Regions from separate parts of the Priestia aryabhattai genome, predicted to be linked through region 2. Evidence: a T-box and tRNA genes for the amino acid it is inferred to sense, from the RefSeq annotation. Region 2 holds a T-box; the other holds one or more tRNA genes.
What was found. A T-box is a leader RNA that pairs with one kind of tRNA and senses whether it is charged. The one in region 2 lies ahead of ileS (isoleucine--tRNA ligase), so its partner is inferred to be a tRNA-Ile.
Positions count from the first base shown of each region.

Region 1: it encodes a tRNA-Ile, which carries the amino acid that the T-box ahead of ileS (isoleucine--tRNA ligase) is inferred to sense. The anticodon was not compared.

Region 1 is NZ_JAMBOQ010000001.1:894,790-899,216, forward strand. Features, by position in the region: gene M3225_RS04620 (MFS transporter) at 116-1,393, opposite strand; gene sodA (superoxide dismutase SodA) at 1,523-2,131, opposite strand; tRNA gene M3225_RS04630 (tRNA-Ser) at 2,328-2,420, opposite strand; tRNA gene M3225_RS04635 (tRNA-Ile) at 2,432-2,508, opposite strand; tRNA gene M3225_RS04640 (tRNA-Asn) at 2,512-2,586, opposite strand; tRNA gene M3225_RS04645 (tRNA-Met) at 2,627-2,700, opposite strand; tRNA gene M3225_RS04650 (tRNA-Asn) at 2,702-2,776, opposite strand; gene M3225_RS04655 (DUF456 domain-containing protein) at 2,839-3,324, opposite strand; gene M3225_RS04660 (DUF1189 domain-containing protein) at 3,683-4,427, shown strand, end outside.
Region 2 is NZ_JAMBOQ010000001.1:644,554-648,980, forward strand. Features, by position in the region: gene ileS (isoleucine--tRNA ligase) at 1-2,482, opposite strand, end outside; T-box leader at 2,554-2,774, opposite strand; gene M3225_RS03290 (DivIVA domain-containing protein) at 2,844-3,338, opposite strand; gene M3225_RS03295 (YlmH family RNA-binding protein) at 3,422-4,195, opposite strand; gene M3225_RS03300 (YggT family protein) at 4,247-4,427, opposite strand, start outside.

The DNA of each region.
Region 1 (4,427 bases), 250 kb from region 2:
ATCAGACATTTAGCAAATAAATAGACACCTGGCAGGTGCCTATTTACGCAACGTATTTATTCTAAAAGAAAAGCGAGACATTTTCCATAGTACAAATGAAGGAGCTGACAACACTCTAAGCTGGAGATTCTCCGTCTCCTTCATTTAATACTGGGGGAGTAACCGTAGTTTCTTTTTTGTGTAGAGGCTGTGAAATATGTCTCACACAAAAGTAAATGATTGTATGCCCTGCTCCAACAATAGCTAATAAAATGGGAATACTTTTTGCTTCATCAAAAAACAGTACAGCTATTAAAAATAAAGAGATGGAAACGACGCGTCCAATATTCAGAAATACTTCTCTGACAACAATGTATTCGATTCTTTTTGAAACAACGTCTTTTGCTCGTCCAATCACATCGTACGTTAGAGAAATGAATGGAACCAACAAAATAGGATAGGCAATGGCAATACAAACAGCATATATAATTAACTTTGGATACGATAAGTTAAAGATAAGCAAAAAGACTGCTCCATAGAGAAGGAGTCCCCCTGTGAAAATAAATCGAAGGCGATTTTTTTGCTTAATAAATCTTGAGGCTACATAGTATCCTACAAACGCAACCGCTGAATTCACCAGTCCATATGTCCCTAAAGCTAATTCACTTCCCGTCGTAATAAACACCATGACGGATACAACAAAAATGAACGTACCTTCACGCAACCCTTGGAAGAAATGAGCTTGCAATATTCGATTCCAATCTTTATTGACTTTTCGTTCAGCCCATACTTCTTTAAATTTGTATACTCCTTCCGCTGCACGTCTTGTAATAAAAAAACTAAGCACAACGGCCCCAATAAATAATAGCAGAGATACACCAAAGACAATTTTATACCCAAGTGATTCATACAAAGCGGAAATAACGAAGCCCGCTCCTAAAGGACCAATCATCCCTGCAAAAGAGTTTAAGATTCCTAAAAATCCGTTAAAAAAGTCTCTTGTATCAGGTTCTGTAATTTCAAAAGTTAGCACATTAAAAGCTAGCCAATAAAAGCCATATCCTATACCCAGCAGTCCACCAAGCAATACTAAATACTCGGCTGCGTTAGCTCCACTGATTAATACAGCGATATAAAAAACAGCTAAAAAAGATACACCTAACCTTAAAACCACAACCCGGTCAATTCGTTTGGCCCATTTACCTGCTAAAATAAACGTAAGCGGCTGAAGCACCACTACCGCTAAATTATAAATAGCGAGATCCGAAAATTCGCCTGATTGTTTCCACAGATAAATGTTAACAAACGAATTGGAAATTGAAATAGCCAAGGCATAAAGACCGCCTATAATTAAAAGCAAAAGTAAATCTTTACTAACTTCTACATCTCCAACTACTTTTTTTAATAAAGGCATATCAAAAAACTCCTTTTCTCTTCTACACCTAGTGTGTGAAAAAGAAAAGGAGATATGTAAAAGAATTGGAAAACAAAAAAGCCAGTAAAGGTAATAATTACTTTACTGGCTCTTAAATACGTCTTTAACTTATTTTGCAGCGTCGTAACGCTTAGCAACTTCGTCCCATTTTACAACATTAAAGAATGCTGAAATGTAATCTGGACGGCGGTTTTGGTAATTTAAGTAGTAAGCGTGTTCCCAAACGTCTAGACCAAGGATTGGCGTTTTGCCTTCCATTAATGGGCTATCTTGGTTTGGTGTGCTTATTACTTCTAATTCGCCGTTGTTTACAACTAACCAAGCCCAGCCAGAACCGAAGCGAGTTTTAGCTGCATTTGCAAATTCTTCTTTGAATTGATCAAAGCTGCCGAATTTGCTAGCGATAGCGTCTGCTAATTCACCAGTTGGAGCACCGCCGCCGTTAGGGCAAAGGATTGTCCAAAATAATGAGTGGTTCGCATGACCGCCACCGTTATTGCGTACTGCTGTACGGATATCTTCAGGAACAGCATCTAAGTTTGAAATTAACTCTTCAATACTTTTGCTTTCTAGATCCGATTTGCCTTCAACAGCAGCGTTTAGGTTTGTAACATATGTGTTGTGATGTTTTGTGTGGTGAATATTCATTGTTTCTTTGTCGATATGTGGTTCCAGTGCATCGTATGCATAAGGTAGTTCTGGTAATTTGTAAGCCATGAATAATTCCTCCTTCAAAATATGTAAGCATTTTGGCGCAAAAGCACCGTATACATTTAGATTAGCAAATTTACCCTACTGTTTCAAATAAAAAGTACTTAATCCATGATTTATATTTACCTAATTCCCATTCACTATTCTTTTAAACATAAAAAAGCTTCTTTTTCTTAAAAGAAGCTTTGAATAGACAATAGTATGGCGGAGGAAGAGGGATTCGAACCCCCGCGGGCTTTAACACCCCTGTCGGTTTTCAAGACCGATCCCTTCAGCCGGACTTGGGTATTCCTCCAACCGTATAAATGGTGGACCCTGCAGGACTCGAACCTGCGACCGGACGGTTATGAGCCGTCTGCTCTAACCAGCTGAGCTAAGGGTCCCCATGGCTCCACAGGTAGGACTCGAACCTACGACCGATCGGTTAACAGCCGATTGCTCTACCACTGAGCTACTGTGGAACAATATGAATTATGTATATCACAAATGTAAATTGAGAAATAGCGGCGGAGGGGATCGAACCCCCGACCTCACGGGTATGAACCGTACGCTCTAGCCAGCTGAGCTACACCGCCATGGCTCCACAGGTAGGACTCGAACCTACGACCGATCGGTTAACAGCCGATTGCTCTACCACTGAGCTACTGTGGAACAATATAACATTTACTAGCGACATTAAAAATTTAACATGTTTCTAGCCTAAAGTCAATATATTATTTTAAAACAGCGTATAAAAAATATGCAATCATCAAAAGTTGAATAAATCCTTTTGAGATAGCGCCACTAAAAAACCCAATAACCGAACCTACTCCAATTTTCACTGCGTTGCTAATCGTTGTTCGATGAACAATCAGTTCTCCCACGACCGCTCCGATAAACGGACCTAAAATAATTCCAAATCCCGGGATGATAAACGGCCCAACAAGCAGCCCAACTGTACTTCCCCACACACCTGCTTTAGTACCTCCGAATTTTTTTACACCGATAATATTGGCTATATAGTCTGCTAAAAAAAGCGCTATAACTAACAATCCTTGTATCACCCAAAATAACCAGCTATAGGAACTAAAATCATAAAACAAACCGTATATAACAAACCCTAGAGCTACAAATAGCACGCTTGGGATGATGGGGTAAACCAACCCAACAAACGATACAACAAAGCTAATGATAATTAATGCCCAACATAAAATAGCCATGCCCGCACCTATCCTTTTTATTATTACTATTTATCATACAATAACTACTCCTATAAAGAAAGACCTTGCACCACGAGACCTTCCTTTATTTTACTTTCGAATACGTCTTCAGATAACGATTTTCGAGTGGCACTTCTGCAATATTAACAGCACGGTCCTCAAGCTGCCGGTAATATCCTCAAAAACAATGACAGCAAAACCTGTACATATACGTTTATTTAAGCATAAGATGTGCTTTTGACAAAACGCTCCATGGCATCATTGTAATTGGGAACGGTTTCTAAAATCTATTGTAAACCTTAAATTTTCGCTATAAAATAAGGTATAATCAGAATTTTTAATAGTAGGAGGCTTTACAATGAGCATGCTGAAAAAGATGGCATGGAGTTTTACTTCCTTCCAAAAAATAAGGTCGCTTCGCTTTGAGCATACGAATAAGACGATTGGCTTTGTGTTGTTTTTAACACTTATTTCTTTGCTGCCTACATTTTTCTTTATGACTTTGACGATTGTAAACGGCTATCATATCGCTACTACAGATCTTCCGAAATCTGTTTCTTCTTTTTCTATTTCAAATTCGCGGCTTACGTCAAGTCAGCCTTTCACAAAAAAAGTAAACGGTACTGCTTTTATCTTAAATTCCTCACAATCTATTGAACAGTTTCATTCTTCTGCTCATGCGATTGGTTTTTTAAAGGATGGAATTTACATCACGACTAATTCACAAACACAAACGTATTCATATGATTTATTAAATTGGCATCATAAAGAGAAAAATGAACTGTTAAACTTGCTACACGAACAAAAATCTTCTTTATACATACTGGTCCCTATCTCTATGCTTTTACTGTACGTATTAACATCTGGACTAAACTTTCTTTTCATTACCTGCCTCGCTTACCTTGGAAAACTGATTGGGCTCATTACTAAAAAGCAGCTGCCTTTCAAACAGCTATGGGCACTGAGCGCTTATAGTATGGTAGCCTTCACGTTGATCTATACGCTATTTGAAGCTTTTTCCTTGTCTCTAGCAACACATAGCTCTCTTTACTGGATAGGAACATTCTTCATTTACTTGTTGCTTATCATAGGGCTTCCTATAA
Region 2 (4,427 bases):
CTTCTAAAGACTTACCGATTACTTTTTCATTACGAGCTTGTTCTAGCGCTTTTAATACTTCATCACGAAGCTCCATGAACGCATCCCATTTCTCTACTAATTGATTTGCTCCTTCAATTTCTTGAACCCCTGGCATATCAACTAGCTGCACGCTTTCTTCCGTTACATTTGGAATGTGAACCCATACTTCGTCTGCTGTATGAGAAAGAATTGGAGACACTAATTTTGTTAACGATAATAACGTTTCATAAAGGACCGTTTGAATGCTGCGACGCTCTACATTATTTTCTGCTTCAATGTACAATACATCTTTTGCAAAGTCTAAGTAGAATGAACTCATATCAATTGTGCAGAAATTATGAACTGCGTGATAAATGCTTGAAAACTCATATGAATCATAAGATTTTTTCACTTTATCAACTAATTTGTTCAGCTTCACAAGCATGTAGCGGTCTACTTCACGAAGGTCTTCAACAGCTACAGCATCAGTTGTTGGATTAAAGTCCGCTAGGTTTCCTAGTAAGAAACGGAACGTGTTGCGGATTTTACGATATACTTCTGCTACTTGTTTTAAGATGTTATCAGATACACGAACGTCCGCTTGGTAATCTACAGAAGCTACCCATAGACGTAAAATGTCTGCACCCAGTTGTTTCATTACTTTTTCTGGAATTACAACGTTTCCTAATGACTTACTCATTTTGCGACCTTCACCATCTAAAGCAAATCCGTGGCTAAGTACCCCTTTATAAGGTGCTTCACCTGTTACAGCTACGCTTGTAGAAAGACTTGAATTAAACCAGCCGCGGTATTGGTCAGAACCTTCTAAGTATAAATCAGCCGGACGCTGTAAGTCTTCACGCTCTTCAAGAACAGCTTGATGTGAAGAACCAGAGTCAAACCATACGTCCATGATGTCTGTTTCTTTTGTGAAACGGCCATTTGGGCTTCCTTCATGAGTAAAGCCTTCTGGAAGCAAGTCTTTTGCTTCACGCTCAAACCATACGTTTGATCCATGTTCTCTAAATAGATTTGATACGTGTTCAATTGTCTCGTCCGTAATGATTGGCTCATCATTTTCAGCATAAAATACCGGAATCGGAACGCCCCATGCACGTTGACGAGAAATACACCAGTCTCCGCGGTCACGCACCATGTTATAAAGTCGCGTTTCACCCCAAGTAGGCACCCATTCTGTTTTTTCTACTGCTTTTAATAAATCTTCACGGAAATCTTTAATAGACGCAAACCACTGTGCTGTTGCACGGAAAATTGTTGGTTTCTTTGTACGCCAGTCATGTGGGTATGAGTGGGTAATGAAACTTAATTTTAACAGCGCGCCTTCTTCTTCTAGTTTGTCTGTAATCGGCTTATTCGCTTTATCATAGAATAATCCTTCAAACCCTGGTGCTTCATTCGTCATATGACCCTTACTATCAACTGGACAAAGAACTTCCAAACCGTATTTTTGACCAACGATAAAGTCGTCTTCCCCGTGTCCCGGTGCTGTATGAACACAGCCAGTACCAGCATCAGTTGTTACGTGATCGCCAAGAACAACTAAAGAATCACGCTTGTAGATTGGATGTTCAGCTACCACGCGCTCAAGTTCTGAACCTTTTACCGTACGAAGTGTCTTATAGTCAGCCCATTCAATTTCTTTAGCAACTGTTTCAATAAGTTCAGTTGCCACTACATATTTTGCTCCATCTGCTTCAACTACGCTGTACTGAAGCTCAGGATTGACAGCAATCCCTTGGTTAGCTGGCATTGTCCATGGTGTTGTCGTCCAAATGATGAATTTTTCATCTTGTTCAAGCACACCTTTACCATCTTTTACATTAAACGCTACGTAAATAGAAGCTGAACGCTTGTCATAATATTCAATTTCCGCTTCTGCTAAAGCAGATTCACTTGAAGGGGACCAGTACACAGGTTTTAATCCTTTGTAGATATAGCCTTTTTTCGCCATGTCACCAAATACTTTGATTTGCTGCGCTTCGTACTGTGGCTGAAGCGTTACATATGGATTATCCCAATCTCCGCGTACGCCTAAACGCTTGAACTGCTCACGCTGGCCGTTTACTTGTTCCCAAGCATACTGTTCGCAAAGCTTACGGAACTCAGCTACCGTCATTTCTTTGCGGTTTACTTTTTTATTTTTTGTTAAAGCTGTTTCAATTGGCAAGCCGTGTGTATCCCAGCCTGGTACATAAGGTGCGCAGAAGCCTGACATCGACTTGTAGCGAACGATAAAATCTTTTAAAATTTTATTTAATGCATGTCCCATGTGAATATCGCCATTCGCATATGGAGGTCCATCATGCAGGACAAATAGCGGACGACCTTCCGTACGTTTTTGCACTTTTTCATAAATATTCATTTCAGCCCACTGTTCTTGCATTTTAGGCTCGCGATTCGGTAAATTTCCACGCATTGGAAACTCAGTTTTTGGCATCAATAATGTATCTTTATATTCCATGTTTTACCCTCCAAAAAAAACGTAATTTTCATATCTTTTTGCACCATAACAAAAAGACCTCCTCATCCCAAAAAAGGGACGAGAAGGCCTCCCGCGGTACCACCCTAGTAGATTTGCTGCATGCAAATCCTCTTTGCATTCGTAACGTGAATAAACCGCCACTGCTTACTATCATCAGTTCAGCAATGGTACTCTAGGGTGATTTTCACTTTTTTGTCTGTTATCGAGCTCGCACCATCCTCGATTCGCTTTGACAAACTAAAAAAGCTACTGTCCCTGTCTCCGTACTGTTGGATATGAAATTTCATCTGTTACCAAATTATATGACAACAAAACGTGAGAAGTCAAGATGATGTCTTGACTAGTCAATTTTTTCTTCTAACGCTGGCATCTCATAATCCATTAACTGATCCCAGTCGTCGCTGTTTAACATTTCAAGCTGTGCTTCGATTAACATTTTGAAACGAGTTCTAAATACTTTAGACTGCTTTTTCGTCTCCTCAATGTCCATCGCAATTTTACGAGACTTAGACAGTGCTTCATTAATAATACGGTCCGCATTTTTTTCTGCTTCTTTTATAATGAGCTTCGCTTCTTTTTCAGCGTTTCGCTTTACATCTTCTGCTGCTTCTTGAGCAATTAAAATCGATTTATTTAACGTTTCTTCGATGTTAGTAAAATGTCCAAGACGATCTGTTAATTCAGATACTCTTCCTTCTAACTCCTTTTTATCACGCATTACCAGCTCATAATCTTTAATTACTTGGTCAAGAAACTCATTCACTTCATCTTCATCATATCCGCGAAACCCGCGATTAAACTCTTTGTTATGAATATCCAAAGGGGTTAAAGGCATCTAGGCCACCTCCGTGTTGTCTCATTACTCATTAGTAATGGTTTATTCGACATATTTTTAAAATTTCCTGCTAGTAGATCTCTTTATTTCTGCTTTCCTACAACAATTCGCCATTTTTCTTTTTTGGTTTTGCCTTCAAGTGAAACGATGCGACTTCTGCCATGACCACGAAGCGACAAAATATCACCTTCATGACATTCAAAAGAAGGCTGTTCAATGACTTTAAAATTTACTTTCACCGCTCCGTTTGCAATAAACGGCTGGACTTTTTGTCTTGATAAATTATGAATGGTCGACAGCAACACATCAAGCCTCATTGAAGAAACTGTATAAACTTGTTCAATCAGCTCTTCTTTTACCACATGAAGCTGCTCTCTTTGAATAGAAGAAAGTGAAACTTTTGCTTTTCCAATTGATGTTAAATTCATCTCAATATAAGAAGAGATTTCCTCTGCAGCTACAAGCTGAATACTATCTCCCGCTACCAAAATATCGCCAAATTTTGAACGACGCAGCCCTAAGGACATCGCCGAACCAAGAACTTGAGGATGTTCAATCGTCACAAACTTTTTAGGATAATTCAGCTCGTACATATGTAACTGAAAATCTCCGCTTTCAGGCACATAGTAATCCGGATAGAGCAGCGCACGTTTGCGTTCAGCAAACGGTTGTCCACCATCAAATGAAACTTGAACCTCTTCTTCAGTCCCAACAATAGCCGTCACAATCTGCTGCTCCCTTGGATCTAAAAAGTCCGTTAGCTTTGGGCTGTATTGATGTAGGACATCTTCTTTCCACTGAAGAACTTGGTCAATAAACCCATGTTCTTCTTGCCTAAAATGTTCATAAACAGACATATTATTACTCCTACTATTGGTATGTAAAAAAGGAATCCAGCGATTCCTTTTTTAAATAAACCCCACCACATTATTAAGTGACAGTACACCTCTTTCTGCAAATCGCAATAAAAAGATTGCGACAAGAGGTGAAATATCAATCATCCCAATAGGCGGAATGATTTTACGAAAAGGCTCTAAGTAAGGCTCACAAATACTGCCAAGCAGCTGACCAAACTTAGATGCTCTTACA